4 regions of the Erwinia sp. 2186 genome follow, and region 4 is predicted to be linked to each of the others. Evidence: predicted binding sites of a transcription regulator. Region 4 holds the regulator's gene; each other region holds the start of a gene.
The links. The regulator PurR, encoded in region 4, represses purine synthesis genes. The targets are predictions, from matches to a motif close to CANGCAAACGTTTGCNTG.
Positions count from the first base shown of each region.

Region 1: the regulator PurR is predicted to act here: its motif matches at 2,177-2,194, upstream of purM (phosphoribosylformylglycinamidine cyclo-ligase).
Region 2: the regulator PurR is predicted to act here: its motif matches at 2,055-2,072, upstream of purT (formate-dependent phosphoribosylglycinamide formyltransferase).
Region 3: the regulator PurR is predicted to act here: its motif matches at 2,534-2,551, upstream of ACXKZG_RS22830 (NCS2 family permease).

Region 1 is NZ_CM173824.1:1,296,762-1,301,372, reverse strand. Features, by position in the region: gene uraA (uracil permease) at 39-1,322, opposite strand; gene upp (uracil phosphoribosyltransferase) at 1,390-2,016, opposite strand; gene purM (phosphoribosylformylglycinamidine cyclo-ligase) at 2,260-3,300, shown strand; gene purN (phosphoribosylglycinamide formyltransferase) at 3,297-3,935, shown strand; gene pstB (phosphate ABC transporter ATP-binding protein PstB) at 3,986-4,611, opposite strand, start outside.
Region 2 is NZ_CM173824.1:2,130,408-2,135,018, reverse strand. Features, by position in the region: gene ACXKZG_RS09800 (tellurite resistance TerB family protein) at 1-409, opposite strand, end outside; gene ACXKZG_RS09795 (sugar phosphate isomerase/epimerase family protein) at 633-1,460, shown strand; gene ACXKZG_RS09790 (YebG family protein) at 1,568-1,975, opposite strand; gene purT (formate-dependent phosphoribosylglycinamide formyltransferase) at 2,113-3,291, shown strand; gene ACXKZG_RS09780 (bifunctional 4-hydroxy-2-oxoglutarate aldolase/2-dehydro-3-deoxy-phosphogluconate aldolase) at 3,362-4,000, opposite strand; gene zwf (glucose-6-phosphate dehydrogenase) at 4,206-4,611, opposite strand, start outside.
Region 3 is NZ_CM173824.1:4,906,266-4,910,876, forward strand. Features, by position in the region: gene phoU (phosphate signaling complex protein PhoU) at 1-371, shown strand, start outside; gene ACXKZG_RS22820 (MFS transporter) at 488-1,723, shown strand; gene yieH (6-phosphogluconate phosphatase) at 1,761-2,423, opposite strand; gene ACXKZG_RS22830 (NCS2 family permease) at 2,634-3,947, shown strand; gene ACXKZG_RS22835 (4'-phosphopantetheinyl transferase family protein) at 4,019-4,611, opposite strand, start outside.
Region 4 is NZ_CM173824.1:2,771,848-2,776,458, reverse strand. Features, by position in the region: gene punC (purine nucleoside transporter PunC) at 1-87, opposite strand, end outside; gene punR (DNA-binding transcriptional activator PunR) at 201-1,112, shown strand; gene purR (HTH-type transcriptional repressor PurR) at 1,161-2,186, opposite strand; gene cydH (cytochrome bd-I oxidase subunit CydH) at 2,471-2,560, shown strand; gene ACXKZG_RS12780 (C40 family peptidase) at 2,604-3,443, opposite strand; gene ACXKZG_RS12775 (Grx4 family monothiol glutaredoxin) at 3,816-4,154, shown strand; gene ACXKZG_RS12770 (NAD(P)-dependent oxidoreductase) at 4,208-4,611, opposite strand, start outside.

The DNA.
Region 1 (4,611 bases), 1.5 Mb from region 4:
TTTCTTCTGTTAATAAACGCAGGCCGGATTGCCGTCGCTTACAGGCGATCGCGATCCTGCGGATCGAGCACCACTTCTTCAGGGCGGATCAGGCTGATCGCCTTGAAGATCAGGCTCAGCAGAATGCCGATGATGGTGGCCAGCGCCATGCCTTTCAGCTCCGCCGCACCGATATGCACCGTTGCGCCGCTCACGCCAATAATGAGGATCACCGAGGTCAGGATCAGGTTCTGCGCCTTATTATAATCAACCTTGGACTCAATCAGCACGCGAATACCGGAAGCGCCAATCACGCCGTATAACAGCAGTGATACGCCGCCCATAACCGGCACCGGTACCGCCTGGATCACCGCGGCCAGTTTACCGACGCAGGACAGCAGGATCGCCAGAATGGCCGCGCCGCCAATCACCCAGGTGCTGTAGACGCGGGTGATGGCCATTACGCCAATATTTTCACCGTAGGTGGTGTTGGGCGTGGATCCAAAGAAGCCGGAGATGACCGTAGAAATGCCGTTGGCAAACATCGAGCGATGCAGACCCGGATCTTTCAACAGGTCCTTTTTCACGATGTTGGCGGTGACCACCAGATGACCGACATGCTCGGCAATCACGACCAGCGCGGCCGGCAGGATAGTTAACATCGCATACCATTCGAAACGCGGCGTATAGAAGGTAGGCAGCGCGAACCAGTGCGCGGCTTCTACCGAAGACCAGTCGACAATGCCCATCGCCGAAGAGAGCGCATAACCGGCAATCACCCCAATCAGGATCGGGATAATCGCCAGAAAGCCGCGGAACAGCACCGAGCCAAACACCGTTACGCCCAGCGTCACCATCGAGATGATAATGGTTTTGCTGTCAACGGAAGCGCCGTCAGCGGGCAGCAGTCCGGCCATTTTCGCCGCCACGCCCGCCAGTTCCAGCCCGATAACCGCCACAATCGCGCCCATTGCCGCCGGTGGGAACATCACGTCCAGCCAGCCGGTGCCAGCTTTTTTGACAATCAACGCCACCAGGCAGAACAGCACGCCGCAGAGAATAAAGCCGCCGAGCGCCACTTCATACCCGAGCGGCAACAGCAGTAACACCGGAGAAATAAAGGCAAAGCTTGAACCGAGGTAAGCCGGGATTTTGCCCTTACAGATAAAGAGATAGAGCAAGGTGCCGACGCCGTTAAACAGCAATACCGTGGCCGGATTGATATGGAACAGGATCGGCACCAGCACGGTGGCGCCAAACATCGCAAACAGGTGCTGGAAGCTGAGTGGGATGGTTTGCAGCAGCGGTGGCCGCTCGCTGACGCCAATTGCACGACGTGTCATAGTATTACCCCTTGTTTTACCCATTAAAAAGCCGACTCTGCGGTCGGCTTGTCTCGTTGATGACGGCTTATTTGGTGCCGAAGATCTTATCGCCTGCGTCACCGAGGCCCGGAATGATATACCCTTTCTCATTCAGACCCTGATCGATAGACGCGGTGTACAGCTCAACATCCGGGTGCGCTTTTTCCAGCGCGGCAATGCCTTCCGGTGCGGCGACCAGCACCAGCACTTTAATGCTGGTACAACCGGCTTTTTTCAGCAGGTCAATGGTGGCAATCATTGACCCACCGGTAGCCAGCATTGGATCCACCACCAGCGCCATGCGCTCTTCGATATTCGAAACCAGCTTCTGGAAATACGGGACCGGCTCCAGCGTCTCTTCATCGCGGTAAACACCGACAACGCTGATGCGCGCGCTTGGCACGTGCTCGAGTACGCCTTCCATCATGCCCAGTCCCGCACGCAGGATCGGCACCACGGTGATCTTCTTACCTTTGATTTGCTCGATTTCTACCGGACCATTCCAGCCTTCAATGGTCACCGTTTCGGTGGCTAAATCAGAGGTGGCTTCGTAAGTCAGCAGACTTCCCACTTCTGAGGCGAGTTCACGAAAACGTTTGGTGCTTACGTCATGCTCACGCATCAGACCCAGTTTATGTTTGACCAGCGGGTGTTTGACTTCCACGATCTTCATTGTTGTACTCCCGGAGTGTTAAGCTGCAAAAAAAAATCGCGAGATTATAGCGCCATTTACGCTCCACGCCATATGACTTAGTGCAACTTTTGATTAAACCGTCCCTACCCGTCAATAATTAGCTAAAATCCAGTTATCCGCAACGCGTCTGAAGATGGCACTCGCAAACGTTTGCCTGCGCTGTTAGAATTGCCGCGCTTTATTTTCCATACCACCAACCGCAAACCGCGTGGGGATTTCGCAGTGACCGATAAGACCTCTCTCAGCTATAAAGACGCCGGCGTAGATATCGACGCGGGTAATGCTTTAGTCGATCGTATTAAAGGCGTAGTGAAAAAGACTCGTCGCCCGGAAGTGATGGGTGGACTAGGCGGTTTCGGTGCCCTTTGTGCGCTGCCGCAAAAATACCGCGAGCCGATTCTGGTTTCCGGCACTGACGGCGTCGGCACCAAGCTGCGTCTGGCGATGGACCTTAAACGCCACGATACTATCGGTATCGATCTGGTCGCGATGTGCGTGAATGATTTGGTGGTTCAGGGCGCCGAGCCGCTGTTCTTCCTGGATTACTATGCCACGGGCAAACTGGAAGTCGACACCGCAGCCAGCGTGATCACCGGCATTGCTGAAGGCTGCTCGCAGTCTGGCTGTGCGCTGGTCGGCGGCGAAACCGCAGAGATGCCGGGCATGTACCACGGCGAAGATTACGACGTGGCAGGCTTCTGCGTTGGCGTGGTTGAAAAATCAGAAATCATCGATGGCAGCAAAGTTCAGGACGGCGACGTACTGATTGCCCTCGGCTCCAGCGGCCCGCACTCCAATGGCTACTCGCTGGTCCGTAAAATTCTGGAAGTCAGCAACACCAATCCGGAAACGACGCAGCTGGAAGGCAAGTCGCTGGCCGATCATTTGCTGGAACCTACCCGCATCTATGTGAAGAACATCCTCAGCCTGATCGAACAGGTTGATGTTCACGCGATTGCTCACCTGACCGGTGGCGGCTTCTGGGAAAATATCCCACGCGTGCTGCCAGACAACACCCAGGCGGTGATTGAAGAGTCAAGCTGGCAGTGGCCGGCCGTCTTCGGCTGGATGCAGGAAGCGGGCAACGTCAGCCGCTTTGAGATGTACCGCACCTTTAACTGCGGCGTGGGCATGTTAATCGCCCTCAGCGCAGACGAAGCTGATAAAGCGGTACAGCTTATGACTGACGCGGGCGAAAAAGCCTGGAAAATCGGCGTGATCAAAGCGTCCGATTCTGAAGAGCGTGTGGTCATTAACGCATGAAACGGCTAGTCGTGCTGGTTTCCGGCCAGGGAAGCAATCTTCAGGCAATCCTGGATGCCTGCCAGCAAGGCCAGATCCACGGCAGCGTCGCTGCCGTGTTCAGCAACAAGTCGGACGCGTACGGTCTGACCCGCGCGCGTGAGGCCGGTGTTCCGGCCCATGCGCTCGCCGCTTCCCAGTTTGCTGACCGTGAAGCGTTCGATCGCCAGCTGATGCTGGAAATCGATGCTTATGCGCCCGATTTAGTGGTGCTGGCCGGTTACATGCGGATCCTCAGCCCGGCCTTCGTCCAGCACTATGCCGGACGCATGCTGAACATCCACCCTTCCCTGCTGCCGAAATACCCGGGTCTGCACACTCACCGCCAGGCGATTGAAAATGGCGATGAAGAGCACGGCACCTCGGTGCATTTCGTTACCGAGCAGTTGGACGGCGGCCCGGTGATCCTTCAGGCGAAGGTGCCGGTGTTTGCAGAAGACAGCGAAGAGGATGTGAACGCCCGCGTTCAGCATCAGGAGCACGCTATTTATCCGCTGGTGGTCAGTTGGTTTGTCGATGGCAGACTGGCGATGCGTGATGATGCGGCGTGGCTGGACGGTGAAAAGCTGCCTGAAGAAGGGCATGCTGGCGACTAGCTTGTCGTAGCGCATATTAAGGGGGAGATCGTCGATCTCCCCCTTTTTTATTAGCCGTAGCGGCCGGTAATGTAATCTTCCGTGCGACGCTGGCGCGGCGTGGTAAACAGTTCGTCAGTCTCGCCAAACTCCACCACGCTCCCCTGATGCATAAACGCGGTGTAATCTGACACCCTCGCGGCCTGCTGCATATTGTGCGTGACCAGAATCAGCGTGAAGTGCTGCTTCAGGCTGCTCATCAGCTCTTCAATCACCAGCGTCGAAATCGGATCCAGCGCCGAGGTCGGTTCATCCAGCAGCAAAATTTCCGGTTCAATCGCAATCGCACGGGCGATCACCAGCCGTTGCTGCTGACCGCTGGACAGCGTCAGCGCATTCTGCCACAGGTTATCCTTCACTTCGCCCCACAGCGCCGCCGCCCGCAACGCCCGCTCAACCGCTTCATCCAGCACCCGCCGATCGCGAACGCCCTGCAGGCGCAGACCATAAACGATGTTTTCATAGATGGTTTTCGGAAACGGGTTGGGCCGCTGGAACACCATGCCAACGCGCCGACGTAGCGAGGATAAGTCCTGACTGCTGCCGAGGATCGACTGCTGGTTCAGCCGGATATCGCCTTCGGTGCGGCAGCCATCAATCAGTTCGTTCATCCGGTTCAGGCTGCGTAACAGCGTCG
Region 2 (4,611 bases), 640 kb from region 4:
CTACGCCAAGCCCGGACTGATGGATATGCTCGTTAATGGCCTGTCGTTCCTGGGTATCAATATGCCCGTCGCTTTTCGCGGCGAAGACCAGCGCCTGCACCAGACGCTCTGCCCGGCGATCGACGGGTGACTGCTGCTGACCGAATTGCGGCTGATCCTGATGGGTTTCGCTCACCCGATCCTTATACTTTTTCCACAGTACGGCACCTGCTGCGGCGCTACCGCCGATAATCAGCGCATTTTTGCCATACTTGGTCAGCAGATTACGGGAGGATTTGCTGGCAATCAGCAAACCGGCCAGTCCGCCAAGCGCGCCCGGTGCCAGCATTTTACTCAGGCCTTCACCGCCGCCTTTGCCGTCTTTACTGCCTCCCAGTACCGTTTGAATCTGTTGCAGCCAGTTACTCATTGCCTTTCCTTCTTCAGCGGAAAACAACCAGCATAGAGCGACTTGCGTCAAGAAGCGTCAAAGCAGGAAAAGCCTGGAAAACCTTCACGGCCAGTTGATGCTAAGCCGTCAGCTATACTTAGCCCACCAGTCGAACCTTCTGGTTCATAATGCTTCGCCAAAAGCGGCGGCTGAACCGACTGGATTTGTTTTTTTAAAGCACTGGCGTAGGGGAAAAATCATCATGAGATTCAATAATAATCCGCTGTTTATCAATACGGTTCTGCTTGGCGGCAGCACAGAAGAGAAGTTGAAGGCTGCCAGCCAGGCCGGGTTTGATCAGGTTGAGCTCTGGCGTCAGGACGTGGAGGCAGCCAGCGGCGATGCCAGTGATGTGGCCAGATTACTGGATAACCACCGCCTGGCCCTGACGGATTACCAGGTGCTGCTGGATTTTGACGGCGCGCCAGACGATCAGCGAGAGAGTAAACGCCAGGAAGCCCTGCAGATGCTGGATACCGCCGTTGAACTGGGCGCAACAACCTTGCTGACGCCTGCATCAACCCATCAGGGCTGCATTGCAGATCGGGAAGAGGAAGATATCCGCTGGCTGGCCCGTCAGGCAGGCAAAAGTGGCCTGCGCGTGGCCTTTGAGGCCATGGCCTGGAGCACGCATATCAACAACACGGCGGCGGCGTGGCAGCTGGTGCAAAAGGTCAATGAACCCAATCTGGGATTGGTGGTGGATGCTTTTCACATTTTCGTGCTGAACCGTACGGTGGACGATCTGGCGGGGATTCCGATGGATAAGATCTTCCTGGTCCAGCTGTCCGACCTGGTTACCCTTCCCAGCCACGATCATCTGGTGGATGTGGCACGCCATCAGCGTTTATTGCCAGCCGAAGGGAATTTCCCGCTTTCATCTCTGGCTGACTATCTTCATCAGCAAGGCTATTCAGGCCCGATAGGACTGGAAGTGTTCAGCGATCGTTATCATCAACTGCCGCCGGCAGAGGTGGCCAGCAAAGCGCTGCAGTCGTTGAAAAAGGTGTTATCCGGCGACGATCGTTAACGGTAGCCGGTGGAGGAAGTCACTAACAGGGAAGAATTAAGGCGAAGTTTCTGGCGCGCCAGGGAAAAATACCCTGCGCGCCACATACTGTGATGAAGTAAAAAGAATCAGGCAGCTTTAACGGTTCGTGCAGCCGGTTTTGCTTTGGCCGCTTTGCCCGTTGAGTCTTCCGGCTCTTCCGCACCGGACTCTTCAGTCGGTTCATCTGCTGCAGCTTCAGCGCTGTCTAGTTCAACAGTCGGTTCAGCATCATTACCCGCGGCGGCGGACTCGCTCGTCTCAGGCATCTTGCTGGTGCGCAGAATATGCTGCACGGCGTCTTTATTCTCCGCCAGGAACATGCCCAACGCTTCACGCTGTGGTTCTTCCATGTCCAGAGGTGCCACGCTCAACCAGTCAGAAAAGGCTTCTGCCATATCGAGCATTTTATCGTACGCGTCGGCTTCTTTCTTACTGGCGAATGTCATCTTTTCCTCACCTTTTCTGACGACAACATATTTGATTTCAACAGCCATAGTCCACACCTCAGTTAACTGTATTTTTATACAGTATAACAGACGGGTCTTTTTTGCTCAACCCTGGAAAGCGGATGTACGCGCAATCGTTTTCGTTTATACTGCGCGCGTTTTTTCCCTCCAATCAGGTAGAGATTATGACCACTCTTGGTACCGCGCTGCGCCCTGCCGCAACCCGCGTAATGCTGTTAGGTTCAGGTGAACTGGGCAAAGAAGTGGCGCTGGAATGCCAGCGTCTTGGCGTTGAAGTGATCGCCGTCGATCGTTATGCCGATGCACCCGCTATGCACGTGGCGCACCGCAGCCATGTCATCAACATGCTGGATGGTGAAGCGTTGAAAGCGCTGGTTGCGCTCGAGCGCCCGGATTACATCGTGCCGGAAATTGAAGCCATCGCCACCGATATGCTGATTGAGCTGGAAAAACAGGGTCAACACGTGGTGCCAACCGCCCGCGCTGCCCGCCTGACCATGAACCGCGAAGGTATCCGTCGCCTGGCGGCAGAAGAGTTGGCGTTGCCCACCTCCACCTACCGCTTTGCCGACAGCCAGCAGGCGTTTAATCAGGCGGCTGACGAAATCGGCTTCCCGTGCATTGTGAAGCCGGTGATGAGCTCGTCAGGCAAAGGCCAGAGCTTTATCCGCGAAGCGTCACAGTTGGATGCCGCCTGGGAATACGCGCAGCAAGGCGGACGTGCCGGTGCTGGCCGGGTAATCGTTGAAGGTGTGGTGAAGTTTGATTTCGAAATCACCCTGCTTACCATCAGCGCGGTAGACGGCATTCACTTCTGCGCGCCGATTGGTCACCGTCAGGAAGATGGTGACTACCGTGAATCCTGGCAGCCGCAGCAGATGAGCGCCCTCGCGCTGCAACGTGCTGAGCAGATTGCCGAAGAAGTGGTTAAGGCGCTGGGCGGCCACGGCCTGTTTGGTGTTGAGCTGTTTGTCTGTGGTGATGAGGTGGTATTCAGCGAAGTTTCCCCTCGCCCACATGACACCGGCATGGTAACGCTTATCTCTCAGGACCTGTCCGAATTTGCCCTGCACGTGCGTGCCTTCCTCGGTCTGCCGATTGGCGGCATTCGTCAGTACGGCGCCGCCGCATCTGCGGTGATCCTGCCAGAACTGGACAGCGATAACGTGCAGTTTGCCAATTTGGGCGGCGTGCTGGGCGCCGGTCTGCAGGTGCGTCTGTTCGGCAAACCGGAAGTTCGGGGCAAGCGCCGTCTCGGCGTGGCGCTGGCCACGGGCGAGAACATCGATGATGCGGTACAGCGCGCGATCGCTTGTGCAGCCGGTGTGAAAGTCAGCGGATAAACGCGCTTTCGTGCCAACAAAAAAGGGATGGCCTGTGCCATCCCTTTTGTTTTTTGCCTGATCCGACGTCTTATCGCGCGCCCGCTACCGCTTCTCTGGCCAGCTGGGTGATACGATCGTAATCCCCTGCTTCCAGCGCATCAGCCGGAACCAGCCAGGAACCACCAATACAGAGCACGCTTTTCAGCGCCAGATAGTCACGGTAGTTGGCCGGCGAAATGCCGCCCGTCGGGCAGAAACGCACCTGAGGGAACGGGCCGCCAATCGCCTGCAGCGCCTTCACGCCACCGTTGGCTTCAGCCGGGAAGAATTTGAATTCACGCAGGCCATAATCCAGACCGGTCATTAGTTCCGACACCGTGCTGATGCCAGGAATCAACGGCACCGGGCCATCAACCGCTGCGCGTAACAGTGATTCGGTCACGCCAGGACTGATAACAAACTGCGCACCGGCATCGGTCACTTCTTTCAGCTGCTGGACGTTAAGTACCGTGCCCGCACCCACAATGGCTTCCGGCACTTCGCGGATCATTGCTTTCAGGGCATCCATCGCACAGGGTGTTCTCAGCGTGACTTCTAATACTTTCACTCCGCCCGCCACCAGCGCTTTCGCCATCGGCACCGCGTGCTCAAGTTTGTTTACCACAATTACCGGCACCACAGGGCCAGTGGTGAGGATTTGCTCGGCGCTGGTCTTCCAGTTAGTCATCTTTCTGCTTCTCCAAAGCGACGCGCGCGGCGTCAGGACAGGAATACAGCCTCTACCATACAGGATTGCCCTTCCCTGCGTCCATGCGCTAATGCGGATTTTTAAAACTACGGTTCATTTTTCTTTACGACGCTTTTTGCTCTCGCCTGCGCAAAAAAAAGCCCCGTAACAGAGACGGGGCTTGAGAGCAGGCAGCGATGGACGATTAGCCGATATCGTTCCAGGAACGGCCATCGCGGGTGATCATCGCCACAGAGGCAACCGGTCCCCAGGTCCCTGCCTGATAAGGCTTAGGCGCTTCGTTATCGCCAGCCCAGGCTTCCATGATGGAGTCGACCCACTTCCAGGCTTCTTCCACTTCATCACGGCGGACAAACAGCGCCTGAATACCGCGCATGGTCTCCAGCAACAGGCGCTCGTAAGCATCTGCCAGGTGAGACTGGTTGAAGGTCTCAGAGAAGCTCAGATCCAGCTTGGTGGTTTGCAGGTTGTGTTTGTGATCCAGACCCGGGACTTTGTTCAGAATCTGAATATCCACACCTTCATCCGGCTGCAGTCGAATGGTCAGTTTATTCTGCGGCAGTTCCTGCCAGGAATCTTTGAACAGGTTC
Region 3 (4,611 bases), 2.1 Mb from region 4:
CGCTGTTGGTCAGCCTGGAGTCGCTGGGCCATCACACCATTCAGATGCTGCATGATGTGCTGGATGCCTTCGCGCGGATGGATCTGGGCGCGGCGATTGAGATCTACCGTGAAGACAAGAAGGTCGATCAGGAGTATGAGGGCATCGTGCGTCAGCTGATGACCTATATGATGGAAGATCCGCGCACCATTCCCAGCGTGCTGACCGCGTTATTCTGCGCCCGCGCCATTGAGCGTATCGGCGATCGTTGTCAGAACATCTGCGAAATCATCTTCTACTTCGTTAAAGGGCAGGATTTCCGCCACGTTGGCGGTGACGAGCTCGATAAGCTGTTAACCGGCGACGACGAAGGCAGTAATTCTCCTACCTGATGTTCCTCACTGGCCGGCTGAGTCCGGCCCGTTGATCCTGCCGGCGACTTTTCGTCTGGAATGTGACCGCCTGCCTACTTATACTTGCCGCACTTTATTTCTGGCAGGGAACACTCATGATTTCAAAGACGCCCGTAAAGGGCGCTACTCCAGGCAAGGCCATGCTGGCGGCGATCAGCGGCTATGCAATGGACGGCTTCGATCTGCTGATTCTGGGCTTTATGCTGCCCGCCATCTCGATTTCACTGGCGCTCAGCCCTTCGCAGGCGGGCTCACTGGTGACCTGGACGCTGATTGGCGCGGTACTCGGCGGCATTATCTTCGGGCACCTGAGCGATCGCTTTGGCCGCATCCGCGTACTGACCTATACCATCCTGATGTTCTCGGTGTTCACCGGTCTGTGCGCGGTGGCGCAGGGTTACTGGGATCTGCTGGCCTACCGCACCTTAGCGGGCGTCGGGCTGGGCGGGGAATTCGGCATTGGTATGGCGCTGATTGCCGAAGCCTGGCCTGCCAACAAGCGTAACCGCGCGTCGGCCTGGGTCGGTATCGGCTGGCAGCTGGGCGTGTTACTGGCGGCATTTATCACCCCGTTCCTGCTGGGCTACATTGGCTGGCGCGGCATGTTCCTGGTCGGGTTACTGCCGGCTCTCGCCTCCTTTATTATCCGCCGCGGCATGGGCGAACCGGCCGGATTTACCCAACATGTGGATGTGAACCAGGGCCTTTCGTTCTCAGCAAGGCTTAAGCTGCTGGTCAAGGATCGCGCGACCGCCAAAGCCAGCCTGGGGATTTTCATCCTTTGTTCGGTGCAGAATTTTGGCTATTACGGCCTGATGATCTGGATGCCAAGCTACCTTTCCAGCAATTTCGGCTTCTCGCTGACCAAGTCAGGGCTGTGGACGGCGGTGACGGTGATCGGCATGACCTTTGGCATCTGGCTGTTTGGCGTGCTGGCGGACCGCTTCGCGCGCTGGAAGATTTTCCTGCTTTACCAGTTTGGTGCGGTGATTATGGTGATCGTGTATGCGCAGCTGCGCGACCCGACCGTGATGCTGTTTACCGGTGCGGTGATGGGGATGTTTGTGAACGGGATGATTGGCGGTTACGGTGCCCTGATCTCCGACACCTACCCGGCGAAGGTGCGGGCAACGGCGCAGAACGTGTTGTTCAACCTCGGCCGTGGTGTGGGCGGTTTTGGTCCACTGGTGATAGGTCTGCTGGTGATCCACCTGTCGTTTACCGCCGCCATTACCCTGCTGGCGCTGATTTACCTGCTGGATATCTTCGCCACCCTGTTCCTGCTGCCCAAAAAGCAGGGCACGGAGGATTCGCTGGGCGCGATTGGCTGATCGGCTCAGGGGCGAAGAGATTCGCCTCTGACGCCGCTTAACTGGTGATGTTCCAGCCTTTTGCCCGCCACAGTGCAGGCAGTTCGGCCATCTCGGTGAAAGGGGTGACCAAAGGGTGATCCAGCGGCTTATTATGCGCATCCGCGCAGAAGTAAAACACCGGAATGCCTGCCGCAATACCGGCCTTCGCTCCCGCTTCCGAGTCATCAATCAGAATGCACTGCCCGATGGGAACGTTCATCTCGCGGGCGGCGTGGTACATCAATTCCGGATCGGGTTTCCAGCTGCCAATGTCATAGCCGCTGTAAAGGCGATCGGTAAACCACGGCAGCATCTCCGTCAGCCCCAGCGAGTGCTGCATTTTTGGCACCGTCCCGTTGGATACCACGCACATCGGCACGGTGATCTGCTCAAGCAGCGCTTTTGCGCCGGCGATCGGCTTCAGTTCCAGATCGAACAGCCGCGCCACTTCTTTGCGGTATGCCGGTTCGAACTCCTCTTTGCTGACGCTGAGATGATGCCCGGCGCGCACCTCGGCAATAATGTCGTACAGCTTGACGCCTTTGTACTTTTCAAACATCTCCTGCAGTGAAAGGTCGCCGCCAAACTGCGCGAAGGTATTCACGTAGGCCTGGGTACAAAGCAGTTCACTGTCCACCAGCGTTCCGTCGCAATCAAAAAATACACATCCAACAGTCATCGGTGTCTCCCGGAGTTTTTTTACGGTCGCTCCACTTTGACTTACCTGCGGCGGAATTGCGACTGAGAAATGTCAATTCCAGTTAGTGGTTGTGAACGTCTGTAAAACGCGGCGCAACCGGTTGCGAAAAAACCTGTCGGTTAGCTCCCAAAATCAGAATTTTAGGTTAGGATAGCCGTCGACAACTTTTCTCCGTTTTGGAATCACATAATGACTAATCCAGGCCTACTACAGCGGATCTTTAAACTGCAGGAACACGGCACGACCGTCCGTACCGAAGTGATTGCAGGTATCACCACTTTCCTGACGATGGTGTATATCGTTTTTGTGAACCCACAGATCCTCGGTGTGGCGGGCATGAACACCCAGGCGGTGTTTGTCACCACCTGTCTGATTGCCGCGTTCGGCAGCATCCTGATGGGCCTGGTCGCTAACCTGCCGGTGGCACTTGCGCCGGCAATGGGCCTGAATGCCTTCTTTGCTTTCGTGGTGGTCGGTGCGATGGGCATCTCCTGGCAGGTGGGGATGGGTGCCATCTTCTGGGGCGCGGTTGGCCTGCTGCTGCTGACCATTTTCCGCGTCCGCTACTGGATGATTGCCAATATTCCTGCCAGCCTGCGCGTGGGGATCACCGCCGGTATCGGTCTGTTTATTGCGATGATCGGCCTGAAAAATGCCGGCATCATCGTTTCCAACAAAGATACGCTGGTGGCGGTCGGTAACCTGACCTCACACAGCGTGCTGCTGGGTGCGCTGGGCTTCTTTATTATCGCCATTCTGGCTTCCCGCAATATTCATATCGCGGTGCTGGTGTCGATTGTGGTGACCACGCTGATTGGTCTGGCGATTGGTGATGTGAAATACGGCGGCGTCTTCTCCGCGCCAACCGGCATCACCTCGATTGTCGGTCAGGTGGATCTGGCCGGATCGCTGAACGTTGGCATGGCCGGCATCATCTTCTCCTTTATGCTGGTTAACCTGTTCGACTCCTCCGGTACGCTGATTGGCGTCACCGACAAAGCGGGTCTGACCGACGAGAAAGGCACCTTCCCACGCATGAAGCAGGCGCTGTTCGTTGACAGCATCAGCTCGGTGGCCGGTTCTTATATCGGCACTTCTTCCGTGACGGCCTATATCGAAAGCTCATCCGGTGTTTCCATCGGGGGCCGTACCGGGTTGATGGCGGTGGTGACCGGGATCCTGTTCCTGCTGGTGATGTTCCTGTCACCGCTGGCGGGCATGGTTCCAGCCTATGCGGCGGCGGGTGCGCTGATTTATGTTGGCGTGCTGATGAGCTCAAGCCTGGCGCGCGTGAAGTGGGATGACCTGACCGAAGCCGTTCCGGCCTTTGTCACGGCGGTGATGATGCCCTTCAGCTTCTCCATTACCGAAGGGATTGCGTTAGGCTTTATCTCTTACTGCGTGATGAAGTTTGGCACCGGTCGCTGGCGTGAAATCAGCCCCTGCGTGGTGGTTGTCGCGCTGCTGTTTGTGCTGAAAATCGTGTTTATCGACGCGCATTAATCGCGTTAAGCAGGCCAGCTCCGGCTGGCCTGTGGCTTTCTCAACGCCGGCGTTCGCCGCGTTTCCCGTGCCTATCCCTGAAACACTTTCTCTGCTGGCAGACTGGTCAGACGCAGCATGCGTTGGCCCATCGCCGGTTTGTTGACCTGAATATCCTGCAGTCGCGTCCAGTTCTTCTCTTCGTCAGACTCCCAAAGATGCAAACGCTCGTTGCCGGGTGACAGCGCACAGGACCAGATCAATAAGGGTTCCACGTCGGAAACCGCCTGAATATCGGGATACTCCAGCGAGCGTAAGCGGCCAGAGGCGGGATGCAGCCGCAATGACTCGCTGCGGCCTTCTTTCACCCCGGTCAGCTTCATCAGGCTTTTACGCATTGCCCACAGCTGGATAGCGGCTTCGCTGGGGTCGGTTTGCGCATTAATCCAGGCGCGTTCACCGGAAGAGAGGCCTTGCAGATACTGCTCCTGGGTTTGCCTGCTGTGCGCACGGACAATTTCAATGCCCAGCCCGGCATGACCGCCTTCTTCTGCCAGCAGGACGCCAATAATGTTACCGGCATAGGCCAGGCTGAAGTCAGGAAGGTCGGGGTCGGCAAACACCGGGCGGCCACACGCGCTGAGCGTCATTTCCGGCAGCTGTGAAAGGCCATAAACGCGCAGCA
Region 4 (4,611 bases):
ACCAAAGGCAGGCAGGTACATATCGGTAGCGAGGAAACCTGCCACGCTTAACAGCGCCAGGTAAACAATAAATCCTTTCGAAGGCATTCTTTTGCTCTTTATTTGTGATGAACGAAACGCCGCAGAGTGTAATCGCGTGCCATACAGCTTGTGAAACGGTAATATTTGCAGGTTGCGTTCAAAAATATTGCAGGCAGATTATGTGGTCAGAACATTCCCTTGAAGTGGTTGATGCAGTTGCCCGCAGCGGCAGTTTTACCGCTGCCGCCGCAGAGCTCCATCGCGTACCCTCAGCCATCAGTTATACCGTGCGGCAGCTGGAAGAATGGCTTGCCGTGCCGTTGTTTGAGCGTCGCCACCGTGATGTGGTGCTGACCGATGCGGGACGAGTATTTATCCAGGAGGGCCGCAGTGTCATCAAAAAAATGCTCGCCACCCGACGGCAGTGCCAGCAGGTCGCTAACGGCTGGCGAGGGCAAATTAATATCGCCGTCGATCGCATCGTTAAATCTCAGCGAACCCGACAGCTGGTAGTCGACTTTTATCGGCACTTTCCGGATATGGAACTGCATCTGTCAGCAGAAGTTTTTAACGGCGTCTGGGATGCGTTGGCCGACGGGCGGGTGGATGTGGCCATCGGCGCGACACAGGCTATCCCGGTAGGTGGCCGCTTCGCCTTCCGCAATATGGGCGCGCTCAACTGGCGCTGTGTGGTTGCCGCGGATCATCCGCTGGCACGTCAGCACGCAGAAACCAGTGAAGAGGCCATTGGCGAATGGCCTTCACTGGTGCTGGAAGATACCTCAAGAGCCTTGCCGAAACGCACCACATGGACGCTGGATAATCAGCGGCGGCTGGTGGTGCCAGACTGGGAAAGCGCATTTGACTGCCTGCTGGCGGGCTTATGCGTGGGGATGGTACCGGGCCATCTGGCGCAACCGCTGCTGCAAAAAGGCGCTTTGCATGAATTGACGCTGGAAGGCGGATTTCCGGACAGTCCGTGCTGCGTGAGCTGGTCTGAGCAGCAGGCTTCACCGGCGCTGAGCTGGTTGCTGGATTATCTGGGTGACAGTGACACGCTGAACAGTGAATGGCTGAAGGAAGAGCCCTGAGCCAATTGGGTGTGCTGAGGGAGAATTCGCCCTCAGCACTGAGCGGGACTAGCGGCGGTAATCCAGGAAGGGACCATCGGCAACCGAACGGCGTTCGATCAACGTAGGATGTACTTCAATCGTCTGCGGTTCTTCACGCTTGCTGGTGATACGATCTAACAGCATATCGAAGGCGGTTTCGCCCAGCTGTTCCTTTGGCTGGTGAACCGTGGTCAGCGCCGGAGTGAAGTAGCGGGCGTTGCGCACGTTATCGTACCCGATCACCGATATATCCTGCGGAACGCGCAGACCCATCTCATCAGCCGCACAAATTGCGCCCATCGCCATCACATCGCCACCGCAGAACACCGCCGTTGGACGCTGCTTCTGCGAGAGGATTTGCTGCATCGCCTGGTGACCTGATTCTGGTTCGAAATTGCCCTGAACCAGCCACTCGTCACGCAGGGTAATGCCCGCTTCAGACAATGCTTTCATAAATCCGGCGAGACGGCCACCGCCGGTGTTGCGCTCCATCTGACCCGGGATGACACCAATATCTCGATGCCCACGGTCGATAAGATAACGGCCAGCCAGATAACCGCCTTCAAAGGCGTTGTCTTCTACCGTATCGGTAAAGTCACCGCGCGATTTGCCCCAGTCCATCACCACCATCGGAATATTGCGGTTATCTTCCAGCATGGTGATCAGCTCGTCAGGGTATTCGGAACACATCACCAGCAGGCCATCCACGCGTTTCTGCGCCATCATCGACAGATAGGCCTGCTGCTTGGCAAGGTCATTGTGGGCGTTACCAAGGATCAGCGTGTAGCCTTTGGCAAAACAGCGGTTTTCAATGGCTTCAATAATTTCGGCGAAATAGGGCGCCTCGCTCGAGGTAGCCAGCAGTCCGATTGTTTTGGTGTGATTCACCTTCAGACTACGGGCAACCGCGCTGGGTGAATAGTGGAGCGCCTTAATGGCGGCCCACACGGCTTCCCGCGTTTCTTCTGCAACGAAACGGGTTTTATTGATGACGTGGGAGACGGTAGTGGTGGACACCCCGGCTTGCTTTGCCACATCTTTAATTGTTGCCATGAAATAACTACTCCTGCGCTTATCTTAACTATTTGATAAGCCTGTTGTTAATCGTTTGCTTGGTGAGATCGAAAACCTGACGTCTGAAGTCGTTTTTTAGTTGCTGTCCGGAGTCGTCAGGAAGGAAAAAGCGCTGATTAAAGACCGCTAAACACCTTAAGGTGCGGGCCGTTGCGCAACAAAAAAAGAATTCTAACAAGGCTTGGCAGAGAAAACGAGATTTTTACCGTCAAGTATGGGAAAATTGATGGCATCATAAACTGTAGGGCTATTTAGGATTAAAAATGGATACCGATCTGAAGTTCTCGTTACTGACCACGGTTTGCGCACTGTTGATGATTATGGCGTTTAGCTTCACCGCGATTATGCATTAAGTGCAAACAGGGCCGGTCTGACGATCGGCTCTGAGTATTTCCGCTATCGAATGGTTTTCGGCGTCATCATCCGGCGGGCACCAATATAGTGGCGCTGCCAGTAATCATCTGCCAGAGCGCTGACCTGAATATCCTTGCCAGTACGTGGCGACTGAATAAACTTCCCACCACCTAAATACACGCCAACATGATCCGCCGTCTCGCGCCCGTTAATGCGGAAGAAGACTAAATCGCCTTTCTCCAGCTCATCACGTTTTATCGAAGCCGCATCATGCAGGTGATACATCTCATTCGCCGTGCGCGGGATTTTAAACTTCACTAAATCTTTGTAGGCATACCACACCAGGCCGCTGCAATCGAAGCCGGTTTTAGGCGACGTTCCGCCCCATTGGTAAGGTTTACCTAGCTGGCCCATCAGTTTGGTCATCGCGGTTTCACGGGCCTTTTGATAGCGGGCGCGGTGAGCTTTGCTTAACTTTAATGGCGCAGAAACAGAATCTGACGTCAGCTCTTCAGCAGTATCGACAACCTTGCCACGATGGCGGCCATAGCGTTTTTTTCCGGCGTTTAAGGTGGTTTTCTTTTTGTATTTGCTGGAGTGCAACGGGGCAGTCTGAACAGAGGCGGTTTGCAGCGAAGGTTTCTTTTTAAGCTTCAACTTCTGTACTGAGGTTAAGCGAGATTTTTTGCTGGTGGATTCTTTAACTTTTTTGGTGCTGTTGGCTTTAACCGGTCGGCGTTTACGTCGCTCATCCTCTCGGGCAGGCGTGCCGCTATCTGCCTTATGATGATTTGCATTAATAGGGGCATGTGGCGATGCGTGCGCCATATTGAAAAACAGCTGGGCAAAGGCCAGCATGAAGAGCGTGATAAGTAAACGCATCGTTACCATTAACAGTTTGTGCTACGACCAGAGGCCACAGCTTGCCAGAAACAGGGAGTTCTGCCTTTCAGCAGCGTCATTTTGCAATTCTAATCTAACTCATTAACAAAAGGTAAGGTCTTTTTTGTTTCAATGATACAGAGCAAGTAAAAACTGTAAAAATTAGCCAAATCAGCTGTTTATCTGCGCAAAACCTGTGCTTTTCTCATGCATTAATCCAGCGAAAGCAATAGGAAAATGTTATTTTAACGCTATCGCCTGCACGCTGGCGGCTCTGAGGGCGTGCCCAACTGTTAAAAAATGTCGTTTTCATCGGGCCCGCAGAGTCGCTACAATAAATAGACACGAAGTATCCGATTAAGGAAGCCATTTATGAGTACTATTGAAAAAATTGAGCGCCAGATAGCAGAAAACCCGATTCTGCTGTACATGAAAGGCTCACCAAAACTGCCAAGCTGTGGCTTCTCTGCCCAGGCCGTTCAGGCACTTTCAGCCTGTGGCGAGCGTTTTGCCTACGTCGATATTCTGCTGAACCCAGAAATTCGTGCTGAGCTGCCTAAATACGCCAACTGGCCAACCTTCCCACAACTGTGGATTGACGGTGAACTGGTCGGCGGTTGCGACATCATTATTCAGATGTACCAGCAGGGTGAACTGCAGCAGCTGATTAAAGATACCGCGCAAAAATACCCTTCTGACGCCGCGGAATAAGCCCGTCAGAAGCAGAAAAGGCAGGCGTGATGAGCGCCTGCCTTTTTTTATGCTTATTTTTGCTGCTGCAGAAAAGCGTTAAGCAGATCGGTGAAATCTCCGCCTTGTTGCTGATCCTCAGCCATCTGACGGCAGAAGGTGGCAAGGGCGTGAAAAAGCGGCTCGCCGGGCAATTCGCGGCCATTTAACGTCGCAATCTCTTCCATTTCTGGCGCCCAGCGCCAGGCCTTGCTGTACATATCCGGAATAGCCTTGCGCAAACGCGCCAGCAGTGCCGGCTGGCTCGCCTCCATTTCCTCAAGCAGTGCTCCGGCAGCGTCCCCCCGACTGGCGTTAATCAGCATCAGCGCAGACAGCAAGGTGATGCCTTTATTGATCCCGGCGTAGGACATTTTTAACGCCGACGCCGCGCCAGTCTGCGCCTGCATGATTTTGACCCGCAATCCGAACCTCTCCA